4 regions of the Bacillus sp. YC2 genome follow, and region 1 is predicted to be linked to each of the others. Evidence: riboswitches for the same ligand, from Rfam matches in the RefSeq annotation. Region 1 holds a riboswitch; each other region holds the start of a gene.
What was found. A riboswitch is a leader RNA that binds a small molecule or an ion and turns the genes downstream of it on or off. The one in region 1 is predicted to bind S-adenosylmethionine.
Positions count from the first base shown of each region.

Region 2: another riboswitch for S-adenosylmethionine. It lies ahead of metK (methionine adenosyltransferase); the one in region 1 lies ahead of mtnK (S-methyl-5-thioribose kinase).
Region 3: another riboswitch for S-adenosylmethionine. It lies ahead of KY305_RS19040 (2-hydroxyacid dehydrogenase); the one in region 1 lies ahead of mtnK (S-methyl-5-thioribose kinase).
Region 4: another riboswitch for S-adenosylmethionine. It lies ahead of KY305_RS06680 (methionine biosynthesis PLP-dependent protein); the one in region 1 lies ahead of mtnK (S-methyl-5-thioribose kinase).

Region 1 covers NZ_JAHXDO010000008.1:139,904-143,730, reverse strand. The annotation lists gene KY305_RS14250 (pyridoxal phosphate-dependent aminotransferase) at 1-454, opposite strand, end outside; gene KY305_RS14245 (carbon-nitrogen family hydrolase) at 548-1,327, shown strand; SAM riboswitch class I at 1,422-1,578, shown strand; gene mtnK (S-methyl-5-thioribose kinase) at 1,689-2,873, shown strand; gene mtnA (S-methyl-5-thioribose-1-phosphate isomerase) at 2,880-3,827, shown strand, end outside.
Region 2 covers NZ_JAHXDO010000005.1:20,292-24,118, forward strand. The annotation lists gene KY305_RS09940 (alpha/beta hydrolase family protein) at 1-346, shown strand, start outside; gene KY305_RS09945 (DUF2584 domain-containing protein) at 401-643, shown strand; gene pckA (phosphoenolpyruvate carboxykinase (ATP)) at 685-2,268, opposite strand; SAM riboswitch class I at 2,466-2,605, shown strand; gene metK (methionine adenosyltransferase) at 2,775-3,827, shown strand, end outside.
Region 3 covers NZ_JAHXDO010000019.1:6,316-10,142, reverse strand. The annotation lists gene KY305_RS19045 (FGGY-family carbohydrate kinase) at 1-1,446, opposite strand, end outside; gene KY305_RS19040 (2-hydroxyacid dehydrogenase) at 1,465-2,466, opposite strand; SAM riboswitch class I at 2,588-2,679, opposite strand; gene KY305_RS19035 (molybdopterin oxidoreductase family protein) at 2,827-3,827, shown strand, end outside.
Region 4 covers NZ_JAHXDO010000003.1:2,062-5,888, reverse strand. The annotation lists gene KY305_RS06685 (esterase family protein) at 15-737, opposite strand; SAM riboswitch class I at 916-1,041, shown strand; gene KY305_RS06680 (methionine biosynthesis PLP-dependent protein) at 1,111-2,232, shown strand; gene metC (cystathionine beta-lyase) at 2,225-3,397, shown strand; tRNA gene KY305_RS06670 (tRNA-Val) at 3,529-3,601, shown strand; partial or broken gene KY305_RS20240 (peptidoglycan-binding protein) at 3,760-3,827, shown strand, end outside.

The sequences.
Region 1 (3,827 bases):
CCCTTTCTTTCGTCAGCGGCATCATTTCCATTTTTGCTTTCGCCAGGGCAACGCCTGACCAGTAATCAGGATAACCGGGGTCCGGCACCAGAATCGTATCACCCGGGTTTAACAGGCATTGCGGAAGCTCAACAAGCCCTGCCTTGCCGCCGAACAATACGGCTACCTCAGTTTCCGGATCGACAGTGACGCCGTACTCTCTTTCGTAAAAAGCCGCTGCTGCCTTTTTAAAGCTGTAAGAGCCGCGGAATGATGAGTATTTATGATTTTCCGGCCTTTCAACAGCGCGTTTCATTTCTTCTACGATATGCTGAGGAGTAGGCTGATCAGGGTTGCCCTGCCCCAAGTTAATTACGTCTTCGCCTTCTTTCAGCTTTCGGTTCACCTTTTGCACCAAAGATGCAAAAAATTGTTCAGGCAAATGTTTCAGTACATCAGAGAATTCAAAGTTCATATTTTCACCTTCTAAAAATTTCTTGAAATGATAGTCCATCATCATATATGGTTAAATAAAAAAAGTAAAGAAAAACTTGGGGAGTTGTAAAAAATGAAATGGATCGTTTCTTGTTTGCAATTTGATATTTCATATGGAAATCCTTCAGAAAATATGAAAAAAGCAGAATCTTTCATCGAACGAGAAAGCCGCCATGCCGATGTTTTAGTGCTTCCTGAATTGTGGACGACAGGCTATGACCTTACACGCCTTGATAAATTGGCTGATGAAAACGGTGAAGCCTCAAAGCAATGGCTCCGGCAAACGGCGAAAACATATAACGTGCACCTCGTCGCCGGATCGGTTGCGGTTAAAGAAGGAGATAACGTCTATAACACGATGTACATCGCCGATAACAACGGACAGATCAAAAAACAATATCAAAAAGCGCATTTGTTTCAGCTGATGGATGAACACCTGTATTTATCAGCCGGCAGCAGTGATGGTTGCTTTGAGCTTGACGGCGTAAAGTGCGCCGGGCTGATTTGTTATGATATCCGCTTTCCCGAGTGGGTCAGAAAACATACGGCGAAAGGGGCGAATGTGCTGTTTATTTCTGCGGAATGGCCTCTTCCCCGCCTCGATCATTGGAAAAGCCTGCTTGTCGCAAGAGCGATTGAAAACCAATGTTTTGTCGCGGCTTGTAATTGCACGGGTTCTAATCCCGATAATGAATTTGCCGGCCACAGCCTGATTATCGACCCGTGGGGACGGGTTTTAGCCGAAGGGGGACAGACAGAAGGCGCCGTTCGGGCGGAAATCGATGTATCAGAAAGCGCGGCTGTACGCAGCACCATTCCCGTCTTTAATGATTTGCGGAGTGATTTATATTAATTTTCCGAAAAAAACGTTGACAAAAAGATCAGGCTCCTGTTAGTATTTTCATCAACTGATTAATTCGAATTATTATACAACTCAATATATTTTTCTCTTATCGAGAGTTGGGCGAGGGATTGGCCTTTTGACCCCAACAGCAACCGACCGTAATTCCATTGTGAAATGGGGCGCGTGATTTTTGCGCCGAGACGATTTGTCTCTTAAGGCACGGTGCTAATTCCATCAGATTTTTATCTGAGAGATAAGAGGCGGACGTTACTGTTTCAGCCTCCTTCTCTTCAGAGAAGGGGGCTTTTTTTACGGGCCTATTCTCCGGACAACATCTTTTTACACCACTACATAATTGGAGGGGAAATCCATGCCAGCAACGAAAACAAGTGTTTATGAACAATTAACCGAAAGCTCAGCTGCCGCGTTAGCCGTTAAGCTCGGCTTATTCCAAAGCAAAAGCACATTAACGTGCCGTGAAATCGGCGACGGCAATTTAAATTACGTCTTTCATGTTTATGACAAAGAAAACAATAGAGGACTGATTATCAAACAAGCAATTCCTTATGCAAAAGTCGTCGGTGAAAGCTGGCCGCTTACCATCGACCGCGCAAGAATCGAAAGCAGCGCGCTGATCCGCCAAGGAGAACATGTGCCTCACCTCGTTCCGTCTGTGTATTATTCAGATACAGAGATGGCTGTGACCGTTATGGAAGATCTCTCCCGCCTGCAAATTTCAAGAAGAGGATTGATTGAGGGTAAAAACTACCCAAATTTATCAGCCCATATCGGTGAATTTCTCGGAAAAACGCTTTTTTACTCATCCGATTATGCGCTTGATGCAAAAGTGAAACAGCAGCTCGTAAAGCAGTTTACGAATCCGGATCTCTGCAATATTACAGAAAGGCTTGTCTTTACAGAGCCGTTTCTTGACCATGAGACAAATGATTTTGAAGAGGAGCTTCGCCCTTACGCAGAAAAGATTTGGAACAATTCCCGATTAAAAATGGAAGCAGCCGAGCTGAAATCCATATTTTTAACATCAGCCGAAACATTGGTTCACGGGGACCTGCATACGGGAAGCATATTTGCCGGTGAACATGAAACAAAGATCATTGATCCCGAGTTTGCCTTTTTCGGGCCGATCGGTTTTGACATCGGCCAGTTTATCGCAAACCTGCTGTTAAATGCCCTCAGCCGGGACGGTGAAGACAGACAGCCTTTATATGACCATACAGCGGCCGTATGGGAGACATTTGTGAAAACGTTTAGTGAGGCGTGGGAAAAAGACAGTCTCACCTCCTGCAGACACCGGCTTCACGAAACGCTTCAAACCGCATTTGAGGAAGCCGTCGGTTTTGCCGGATGCGAGCTGATCCGCCGCACAATCGGGCTTGCCCACGCGGCCGACTTAGATGAGATTGTGCCGTTTGACAAACGTATTGAAAGAAAGAAATTGGCACTTGAAATCGGCGCCTTTTATATTGAAAACCGAAAAGAACTGAAAAGCATCACTGAAGTTTTGGAACAATTTAAGCTCCGCGTAAAGGAATGATATATCATGACGAATGAATTTGCCATCCCGCGTTCTGTTGAATGGAAGGAAACACACATTAACATTTTAAACCAACAAAAGCTCCCGGAGATCACTGAATATGTGGAGCTGACGACGAAAGAGGATGTATTTGATGCGATTGTCACACTAAAAGTAAGAGGCGCTCCGGCCATCGGCATAACCGCGGCGTTCGGACTCGCTCTTTGCGCTAAATCGATAGAAGCTGCGGATGTTTCTGACTTCCGCCGGCAGCTTGCATCCATCAAAGAATATTTAAACAGCTCAAGACCGACGGCTGTCAACTTGGCGTGGGCGCTTGACAGGCTTGAGAGTTCCATCAGCCGTGCCATTTCAATCAATGAAGCGAAAACCACTCTTGTCCATGAAGCCATTCAAATCCAAGTTGAGGATGAAGAAACATGCCGGATGATCGGCCAGAATGCCCTGCACCTTTTTAAAAAAGGCGATCAGATCATGACCATCTGCAATGCAGGTTCGATTGCCACAAGCCGCTATGGCACAGCGCTTGCGCCTTTTTATTTGGCGAAGCAAAAGGATCTCGGCCTCCATATTTACGCATGTGAAACACGGCCGGTATTACAGGGATCACGGCTGACGGCATGGGAGCTGATGCAGGGAGGAATTGATGTGACCCTCATTACAGACAGCATGGCCGCCCATACGATGAAAGAAAAACACATTTCAGCTGTTATTGTAGGCGCTGACAGAATCGCTAAGAACGGTGATACGGCCAACAAAATCGGGACGTACGGTCTCGCGATTTTAGCCAATGCGTTTCAAATTCCGTTTTTTGTCGCCGCCCCGCTTTCCACATTTGATATGCAGATTGAGAGCGGTGATCAAATTCCTATTGAAGAACGAGATCCTGAAGAAGTAAGGCAGATATCCGGCGTGCGCACCGCTCCTGAAAACGTACCCGTATTCAATCCCGCC
Region 2 (3,827 bases), on a different contig from region 1:
CTCATGGGGCGGCGTCAGTGATATGGTGCTTACGTATGAGGAGCGAAAGGACTTGCGGCGAATGATGAAGCGGGTGATTGGCGGCACGCCGAAAAAGGTTCCGGACGAATATAAACGCCGCTCACCGTTTGAAAAAGTAAACCGCGTCCATGCTCCCGTGCTGCTCATTCATGGTGAGGAGGACCAAAATGTATCAATTGAACATGCCCGCATGATAGAAGAGAAGCTGAAAGAGGCGGGCAAGCTGGTGGAAACATGGTATTACAGCGGTTTTACGCATTATTTTCCTCCGCACGAAAACAGGCGCATTGTCCGGCAGCTTACCAAGTGGATGAAATCAAAGTAAGACCAATGATTTATGGTATGATAAAGAAAAAGAGAACGAAAGGGGATTTTCATTTTGGGAATGCCTGTTGAATTTAATACAATGATTGTGACAAAAGGCAACGAAAAACGGATAGAGGAAAATATCTTCATCCTTGAAAAAGAGGGCTACCGCGTATATCCTCTTGATATTCCGATGGACGTGCGCAAAACGAAAACAGGCGAGAAATCGGGTACGGGAGAAGTCCAAAAGCTCGAATGGGCGAACGGACGGACAAGCATTACATACAGGCTTACCTCGCTTTACACTACAAACTAATGAACAATAGCCAAGGGCATTTGCGCCCTTGGCTTTTTTGGTTAAACGAGAGGTCCGCCCGTTTTGGCAATTGAGTCGGTATGTGAGAACTTTTTAAAATTTTCCTTGAACTCATGAGCGAGGAACAGCGCTTTTTCATTGTAGGCTTTTTTATCGCTCCATGTGTTTTCAGGCTGAAGGACATGGTCGGGCACGCCTGGGACATGAACAGGGCTGTGCAGGCCGAAGATACTGTCCGTCACCATGTCTGTCTGATCCAGTTTGCCTTCAATCGCCGCTTTTACCATCGCTCTCGTGTAGGACAGCTTCATGCGCTCTCCCTCACCGTATCCTCCGCCGGTCCATCCTGTGTTGACGAGGAAGACCTGAACGCCGTGCTCATCGATTTTCTTCCCGAGCATTTCGGCATATACGTGGGCCGGAAGCGGAAGAAACGGAGAACCGAAGCATGTTGAGAAAGTCGTTTGCGGAGATGTCACCCCGCGCTCGGTTCCGGCAAGCTTACTGGTGTACCCGCTTAAGAAATGATACATCGCCTGTTCCTTCGTCAGTTTGCTGATCGGAGGCAGCACACCGAACGCGTCTGCCGTTAAAAAGACGATGGCTGACGGGTGCCCGGCGAGGCTTGGAGACACGATATTGCCGATCATCTCAATCGGATACGCCGCTCTTGTATTTTCCGTGTAGAAGGAATTATCGTAATCCGCCTTATGCGTATTATCGTCAATCACAACATTTTCAAGCACTGAACCGAAGCGGATCGCGTTGAAAATCTGCGGCTCCTTCTCTTCACTCAAGTTAATACATTTAGCGTAGCAGCCGCCCTCGATGTTAAATACGCCGGAGTGTGACCAGCCGTGCTCGTCATCGCCGATCAATTTGCGGTTTGCATCTGCTGAGAGCGTCGTTTTTCCGGTGCCGGAAAGTCCGAAAAACAGGGCGACATCGCCTTTTTCCCCGACGTTGGCTGAGCAGTGCATCGGCAGGATATCCTGCGCGGGCAGCAGGAAGTTCATAATGGAGAATATCGATTTTTTCATTTCTCCGGCGTATTCCGTTCCGCCGATTAAAATGACGCGTTTTTCGAAAGAAACGATAATAAACGTTTCAGAATGTGTGCCGTCAGTTTCCGGGTCCGCTTTAAAATGCGGGGCGGAAAGAATGGTAAAGGGCTGAACCCCGGAGTCTCTTTCGTCTGTCTCAGGTCTGATAAACAGCTGGCGCGCGAATAGATTATGCCATGCAAACTCATTTACGACCGTAATCGGCAGTCTGTATTTTTCATCCGCACCTGCGAATCCCTCAAATACAAACAGTTCATCCCGCTGTTTTAAATAGCTGACGACTTTTGAATAAAGCCGTTCAAACGCTTCTTCTGAAATGGGCTGGTTTACCGGCCCCCAATCAATCTGATCTTCTGTGCTTTGTTCCCGGACGATAAATTTATCTTTTGGAGAACGGCCGGTGTATGCACCGGTAGTTGCGCGGACGGCGCCCGTTGATGTTAATGTTCCTTCATTTCGGCTGATCACTTTTTCGGTAAGTCTTGGGGCGGATAAATTATGATGCACATTCGGACTTGCGAGTAATGCCTGTAAGTCTGCGGTTAAATCAACTAATTTCATAAAAACCTTCCTTTGCCGGTTTATTTGTGTTTCGCTGAATGTGAAATTAGTATAACACATATATAAAAATAGTCTATACTATTTATTATTTTTTGTTTGTGTTTTTCCATTGCTTTCTGAAATTAAGGCGCGCAATCGCTTTAATTCATATTGACACCTTAAACACTTTTACGATAAGATATTTCATTGAGCGGATACTCTTATCCCGAGCTGGCGGAGGGACAGGCCCGATGAAGCCCAGCAACCGGTTTCTCTGTTAAAAAGCATGTGGAAACACTGTGAGAAACTAAGGTGCTAACCTGATGCAAGGTTCAATATTTTCCTTGAGCGATAAGAGTGAAAGGCACACAAACCAAACCCTTTCCTCGAGTGGAAAAGGTTTTTTTATTTCATAAAATATGCCAATTAACATTCTCTGATATAGTATGACATTGTATTAAGAGGGAGCGAGTTCCGTATCATATGAGAAGATCTTGGGATGGATCTTTTTTCAGGAGGAAAAATTCATGAGTAAAAACCGTCGTCTGTTTACATCTGAATCTGTTACAGAGGGGCATCCGGATAAAATCTGTGACCAAATCTCTGACAGCATTTTAGATGAAATTTTAAAAAATGACCCTAACGCGCGCGTAGCCTGCGAAACATCTGTAACGACAGGCTTAGTGCTGGTCAGCGGAGAGATTACAACATCAACATACGTTGACATTCCGAAAACGGTACGTGAAACGATTAAAGAAATCGGCTACACACGCGCAAAATACGGATTTGATGCGGAAACTTGCGCTGTTTTAACGTCAATTGACGAACAGTCAGCAGATATCGCGATGGGCGTCGACCAAGCGCTTGAAGCACGTGAAGGCACAATGAGCGATGCTGAAATCGAAGCAATCGGAGCGGGAGACCAAGGCTTGATGTTCGGTTATGCATGTAATGAGACGAAAGAGCTTATGCCGCTTCCGATCTCACTGGCCCATAAATTGGCGCGCCGTTTAAGCGAAGTCCGCAAAGAAGACATTCTTCCGTACCTTCGCCCGGACGGTAAAACACAAGTAACAGTTGAATATGATGAAAACAACAAGCCGGTCCGCATCGATGCGATCGTTATTTCCACTCAGCACCACCCTGAAATTACGCTTGAGCAAATCCAGCGCAATCTGAAAGAGCACGTCATTAATCCGGTCGTGCCTGAGGAACTGATTGATGAAGAAACAAAATACTTCATTAACCCGACAGGACGCTTCGTTATCGGCGGACCTCAAGGTGACGCGGGGCTTACAGGCCGTAAAATCATCGTTGACACATACGGCGGCTATGCACGCCACGGCGGCGGCGCATTTTCCGGTAAGGATGCGACGAAAGTAGACCGTTCTGCGGCATATGCAGCGAGATATGTAGCGAAAAACATTGTTGCAGCCGGACTTGCGGATTCATGTGAAGTGCAGCTTGCATACGCAATCGGCGTTGCGCAGCCTGTTTCCATTTCAATCAACACATTTGATACCGGAAAAGCTTCTGAAGAAAAGCTGATTGAAGTCGTACGCAGCAACTTCGATCTGAGA
Region 3 (3,827 bases), on a different contig from region 1:
CTGAAAATGTGAAAATAAGCTTTGTGTGTGTTTCCATTCTTCATATAAGAATAGATCTGTCTGATCCGTTTCCGGTTCAATGACCTTCGTATCATTCGGCCGCTCCTCTTTCACCCCGAGAGCTCCGTTGCAAATCATTGCTGCCCCCATTGCCGAAGCCTGACTGAAGCCTTTTCTCTTATAGATCTTCTTCTGTAAGAGATTTGCGAGAAACTGTGTCAGGGCTTCACTTTGAAAACCGCCGCCGCACGCCCTTACATAATCAAGTGAGAAAGGGCTGACTTCTGTTAACATATCAAAGTTCCATTTGATTGAAAAAGCGATTTCCTGAAGCGCTGCTCTGACAAAATGCGCTCTGGTCAGCTCTTGAGAAAGCGGAGCGTCAAATACGAAGCCGCCTTTTGTCAGCGCATTTTTTTCCGTTGATAAATATGAACCCAGCGCTGAAACACAGGCATTATCATTCGAAAGGCTTGCGATTTCCCGTTCCATGACGCTGTAAGGCTCATTCGGATAAAAGATCGCTTTTAATTTCTGATAATTAAGCCCGGTAATGCCCGGATTTGTTTCAATGAGCCACTGCCCTTCTTCTGTATGGCAATTCAGCCATGCTTTCATTTCGCTGTCTGCATGAGCTTCCCCGGTTACCTTGGTAATGGGAGTCGTTGTGCCCGACACAATGATGATATCACCGGGTTGTGCATGCGCGCTTTTAATCGCAAGCTGTGTGTCTCCGCCGCCGGCTATAACTGGAACCCTTTCTGAAAGGCCGAAAACATCCGCTTTCTTAAACGTTAACATCCCGACGACTGTGCCCGACCTGACCAGCGAGGGAAGAATAGAGGAAGAAAAGCCGAAGATGCTGCACAGTTCCTCTGACCAGGCATTTTTTTTCACGTCAAACAGCAGCGTTTCTGCCGCCTGTGACGGTTCATAGCTTAAGATGCCGCTTAGCTCAAACGTCACCCAGTCACTGATGCTCGTCATTTGATGCACTTCTTTCCACAAAGCTGGCTGTCTTTCTTTTAATCCGAAAAGCTTCAGCGCGGAAAACAATGCACTCGGAAGGCGTCCGGTGCGCCGGTACACTTCTTCCTTTACATCAATCTTGTCTTCCCATTCGCGGCCCCTGTTATCGATATTCGGCAAGCCGAGAAATGCTCTTCCGTCTCTGTTGATAAGAACGATCCCCTGCCTTTGGCTGGTGGAAGTGATGCCGATCAATGTAATATCGGGGCTATTGGCGATTGCACGCTTTGCCATCCCGCTGATTTGCCGCCATAACACCTCCGGCGAGAAATAGCAGCTGTCCGGATAAAGCGTATCTGTAACATATTCAATATCTTCCCTTTCAATCGCCGTTACCTCTCCGCCGGCAGTCACAACCGCGACCCGGGCATTCCCCGTTCCGATGTCAAACACAAGATAGCCTTTTTGTTTTGCCAAAATTGCCGCCCCCTTTTCTTATCCTCCGGTTTGAAGTTCGTTTTTGTTATAAAGCGTGGGTATTGAATAGGTTTGTTCTTTTTTCCATTTGATAAGCGCGTCGTTCAGTATACGCACGTGATGATCCTCCACTTCAAAGGTCGCGCCGGCTAAGTGGGGTGTTGCAAAAACATTCGGCAAGGAGATCAGTTCATAATCAGAAGATTCAGGCGGTTCATGATAGAACACGTCAAGAATTGCTCCTCTGATTCGGCGTTCTTTAAGCACCTGCAAAAGATCTTCCCTGTCTGTCACTGCCGCTCTTGATGTATTGACAAAAATGGCGTCCTTTTTCATCAACTGAAAATATGCGGCGTCTATGAGGCCGATTGTTTCTTCTGTGCGCGGCAGGTGAACAGATACAATATCACTCTCTGAAAATACCCGTTCGATCGATGTTTTCTCATACTGACGATTTTCATGATCTACAAAAGGGTCATAGTACAAAACCTTACAGTCAAAGGCTTTCAAAAGCCCGGCGATTTTCTGGCCGACGGCTCCGAATCCGAGCAGGCCCACCGTTTTTCCGGTCAGTTCATTCCCCCTGAATTTGACGTAAGCCTGTAAATAATCCCCGTTCCACCTTTTATCCTTCAGCCATTGATTTGACGGGTATGTGTGGCGCAAAAAAGAGATAACATTTCCGATAAACATTTCAGCCACTGCCTGAGCGTTGCGGGCCGGCGTGAAAAAAACGGGGATTCCCTTTTTCGTTGCTGCAGCTGTATCAACATTAGACGGCATCCCTCTGCATACACCGATGAAGGCAAGCTCTGGTGATGCGGTAATGACACGATCCGTTACGTCATCAAGTTCGGTAATAAGCCCTGTCGCATTCGTCTCTGCCATCAGCCGGATTAATTCATCTTCCCGATAGGCTCGGCCGTGCTTTTTCCAAGAGCGGCAGACGACAGTGCCGAACACCTCTTCCAGCTCATCCACCCCTTGTTTGTGATATGGTGCGGTAATTAAAACCGTCATGGTGCAAAACATCCTTTTCACATAAATTTTTTCATAAAAAAATCTCTTTCCCAAAGAAGGAAAGAGATTCGTATACTGTCTTTATCCGCTTTATGCGCACAAACATGTATAGACCCATTCTTTCCTATCTTTCAAGCATACGCTTGCTGGAATTGGCACAATAATGTTGCCGAGGTTTCATAGGGCCAGTCCCTCCACCTCTCTTGATAGAAAATAAAATGATGAAATTGTCAGTCTGTTTAAAAGAATAAACTCATCATAGAAAAGTCTTTCGGTGATGTCAATACTTTTTTTCTAAATTGACGTTCAATTTCGAAATGTTATAATGCTTACAATATACAAAAAGAGGAGAAATGGGCTATGAATTCTTTTGCCGAACAACCAAACGGGGTCTTTAAATCGGTATGCTCGTTAGACTGTCCGGACCAATGCGGCTTGCTTGTTACAAAAAAAGACGGCAAGATCATCAAAATACAGGGCGATCCCGATCACCCGGTCACATCAGGAAATATTTGCAATAAAGTCAGAAACATGGCCGAACGCATTTATGATGACAAGCGCTTATCCACTCCGTTAAAGCGTGTCGGTGCGAAATGGGAAGCTGTGTTTGAGCCTGTTTCTTGGGACGAGGCCATCAGCACCATCAGCACACACTGGAAAGAGCTGATTGCAAAAGAAGGAGCAGAAAGCATTCTTCCATGCAGCTTTTACGGCAATATGGGAAAACTTGCGGCAGAAGGAATGGACCGCCGCTTTTTCCATCGTCTCGGCGCAAGCAATCTGGAACGGACCATTTGCAGCAAAGCCGGATCTGAAGGCTACAACTACACGATGGGAGCTGGCGCAGGAACAGACCCCGAGGAAACCATTCATGCAAAGCTGTTTATATTTTGGGGAATCAATGCCGTCAGTACGAATATGCATCAGGTGACAATTGCTCAAAAAGCCCGTAAAAATGGGGCGAAAATTGTTGTCATTGACGTTCATAAGAACCAAACGGGACGCCTTGCCGATTGGTTTATTCCTATTCGTCCCGGCACAGATGCCGCGCTCGCTCTCGGTATGATGCATGTTTTATTTAAAGAAAACATGCATGACGAAGCATTTCTTTCTGAATACACCGCAGGCAGTGAAGAATTGAAAGAACATGTCAAACAGTATGATCCGGACACAGTCGCTTTGATTACAGGCGTCAAGGCGGACGATATCCTCCGGCTTGCGAGAATGTACGGAGAAACCTCCCCTTCCCTGATCAGAATCGGAAACGGCATCCAGCATCATGATAATGGCGGAATGATCGTCCGCACCGTTTCCTGTCTGCCGGCTGTTACCGGACAGTGGCTGCACGCCGGAGGGGGCGC
Region 4 (3,827 bases), on a different contig from region 1:
GAATGTAAAAGTGATTACAGCATTTTTTTCAGCGCCGGTGTGATGAGCGGCTGCCAGTAAGTCCATTTATGATCCCCGTCAAAGGTTTCATAATGGTATTCAGACTGTTTCGTTTCCAGCAGCCGTTTGAGCTCTTCGTTCGGCGCAGTAAAATCAACAATCTTGCCGTCCGTTGTATGGACGTCTGTTTCTTTTACTCCGATTTGGTGGTAAACGGAGATCTGCTTTATATCCTCCGACTCTCTGACGGCATCAATTACATGCTTGTCGACATACGGAGACTGCATGATGACGTTTCCAAACATGTTCGGATAATCAATCGCCGTCAAAAGCGAAACGGTTGCCCCGAGAGAATCCCCGATCATTGTGCGGCCGAAGCCGACTTGATAAGTTGGGTACTCTTCGTCGATAAAAGGGACAAGTTCATTTGCGATAAACCGTTTATAGGAGGCAAACTTGGAGCCTTCAGGATGGTACGTGTTTCTTCGCTCCTGAACATTTTTATAGGGAACACCGATAATGATGCAGCGGTCAATCTCCCCTTTGGACATGAGCTCTTCCGCCTGCCGGCCGATTCTCCCCAATCTGAAGTAATCATGGCCGTCTTGAGCGATGATCGTATGGTATTTGTACAGTGGGGAGTAAGTATGCGGCAGGTAGACCAAAACGGTCATTTCCTCTTCAAGCTCATGTGAAAAAAGTTTTTTCTCATGGATTACTCCGGTTTTCGGTGCCACATTGCATTCCTCCAGGGCGTCTCTAGTCTTGATTGTGTTTTTTTCCTATTGTACCATGAATTATTAGAAATTTCTTTCTTCAGATGTACTTCTTGCGAGAGTTTGGAATGAATAAAAAGTTGTTGAAATTCATTTAACAGTGAGTTAATATAGAACAATCAGAAAATACAAAACAATATTCTTATCACGAGAGGTGGAGGGACTGGCCCTTTGAAACCTCAGCAACCGGTTTGCTTTGCCGTCAGAAGGCAAAGTGCCAAGGTGCTAAATCCAGCAAGCGATTCACATGCTTGGAAGATAAGAGGAAGAGAAAAGCTCCTTCTTCTTATGAAGAAGGAGCTTTTTTATTTTGAAAAAAGGATGGTGCTTACTTATGACGCAGCATGTTGAAACAAAATTAGCCCAAATTGGAAATAGAAGTGAAGAAGCAACGGGAACTGTCAGTCCGCCGATTTATCTGTCCACCGCTTTCCGCCACAGAGGTATAGGAGAGTCTACCGGCTTTGATTATGTACGCACAAAAAACCCGACACGCCAGCTCGTGGAAGACGCCATTGCCAATTTAGAAAACGGGGCGAGAGGTTTTGCCTTCAGCTCGGGAATGGCAGCCATTCAAACCATCATGGCTTTATTCAAAAGCGGGGATGAACTGATCGTTTCTTCAGATTTATACGGAGGCACATACCGTTTGTTTGAAAATGAGTGGAGGAAGTACGGTGTAAGCTTCATTTATGATGATTTCAGCGATGAAGACTGTTTACGCTCAAAACTGACGGACAACACGAAAGCGGTATTTGTTGAAACGCCGACAAACCCGCTCATGCAGGAGACAGATATCGAAAAAATCGCCCAGATTACGAAAGAGGCGGGCTTGCTGCTGATCGTAGATAATACTTTTTATACCCCCGTTCTTCAGCGCCCGATCGAACTTGGCGCCGACATCGTCATTCACAGCGCCACAAAATATTTAGGGGGGCACAATGACTTGCTTGCTGGTCTTGTTGTCGTTAAGGATGAGGAGCTTGGCGAGATCATGTTTAATCATCAAAATGCCATCGGCGCCGTCCTCCCGCCGTTTGATTCGTGGCTTTTAATGAGAGGGATGAAAACACTCGGTCTCAGAATGCGCTGTCATGAAGAAAACGCCCGTGAGCTTGCGGTATTTTTAGAACAGGAAGAAGAAATCGCCGACGTGTTATATCCCGGAAAAGGCGGAATGCTGTCTTTCAGGCTGCAAAAAGAGGAATGGGTCAATCCGTTTTTAAAGGCGCTGAAAACGATCTGTTTCGCAGAAAGTCTCGGCGGGGTGGAAAGCTTTATTACATACCCCGCGACGCAGACGCACATGGACATTCCGGAAGACATCCGTATCGCAAACGGCGTCTGCAATCGCCTGCTGCGCTTTTCAGTCGGGATTGAACACGCAGAGGATTTAAAGCAGGACTTGAAGCAGGCGCTACGCCAAGTGAAAGAGGGGGCTGTGTCATATGAGTAATCAAAATTGGACGCTTGAAACCCAACTCGTGCACAATTCATTTAAAACAGACGGGGCCACGGGAGCCGTCAGCGTGCCGATCCAGCACGCCTCTACATTCCATCAGTCTTCATTTGAAGAATTCGGGGCATATGATTACAGCCGCTCCGGCACACCGACCAGAACGGCCCTTGAAGAGACAATTGCGAATCTTGAAGGCGGAACGAGAGGTTTTGCTTTCAGCTCGGGAATGGCTGCGATTTCTACGGCATTTTTACTTTTGTCCCAAGGCGACCACGTTCTCGTCACAGAGGATGTATACGGCGGAACCTTCCGCATGGTGACTGAGGTATTGTCCCGTTTCGGGATCGAGCACACCTTTGTCGATATGACGGACACGGAAGCGGTCGCCCGCGGCATCAGGCCGAATACAAAAGCCATCTATATGGAAACTCCTTCAAACCCGACGCTCGGCATCACGGATATCGAGGCAGTCGTCAAACTGGCCAAAGATCACGGCTGTCTGACATACCTGGATAACACGTTCATGACCCCGGCTTTACAACGCCCGCTTGATCTTGGCGTAGATATCGTGCTTCACAGCGCAACGAAATTTTTAAGCGGGCACAGCGACGTATTGTCAGGCCTCGCCGCTGTAAAAGATGAAGAGCTCGGCAATCAGCTTTATAAGCTGCAAAACTCGTTTGGCGCGGTGCTCGGCGTACAGGACTGCTGGCTTGTGCTGAGAGGCTTGAAAACATTGCAGGTCAGATTGGAAAAAGCGAGCCGGACCGCTGAGCGGCTGGCTGCATATTTTCACCGGCACCCTGCTGTCAAAAACGTTTACTATCCAGGGCTGGCCAGCCACCCGGGGGCTGAAACACATAAACGCCAAGCAAGCGGATCAGGCGCCGTTCTATCCTTTGAGCTGGAAAGCAAGGAAGCCGTCAAAAAGCTGGTGGAGAACGTATCGCTCCCGGTATTCGCCGTCAGCCTGGGCGCCGTCGAATCCATCCTCTCATACCCGGCGACAATGTCGCATGCCGCCATGCCGAAAACAGAAAGAGAAAAACGCGGCATCACAGACGGCCTGCTGCGCCTGAGCGTCGGAGTCGAAAACGCCGAAGACTTAGAGCGCGACTTCGAACAGGCGCTGAAACAAATTGCCCCCGCCGGTGTGCGGTAATCAGAGCGCTGCGCTTTGCGCGCAGCGCCTTTTTTATTTTTTATAAAAAAGTGTTGACGAATGGGGAAGCAGGTTATATAATTATAAATGTCAGAGAGACAACAACATACCCAGTAACACATACATATCATGATTCCGTAGCTCAGCTGGGAGAGCGCTACCTTGACAGGGTAGAGGTCGCTGGTTCGAGCCCAGTCGGAATCATAGCCGAAACCCTTGCTACGCAAGGGTTTTTTACTTTTCCTTTAATAAAGCCTGTTTATCAAATTCGCGAGTTGTTGGCGAACTTGGACCATTTTGCGGTGGGGGTTGTGTAATAATAGGGCTTACCTTTCTCGCTATGGAAAATATATTGGTGTTCGCGTACTGAACGAAGCGCCAGTTCTTCAATGGTGCTGACCGTGCCGAATGGCACGATTGTAAAATATCA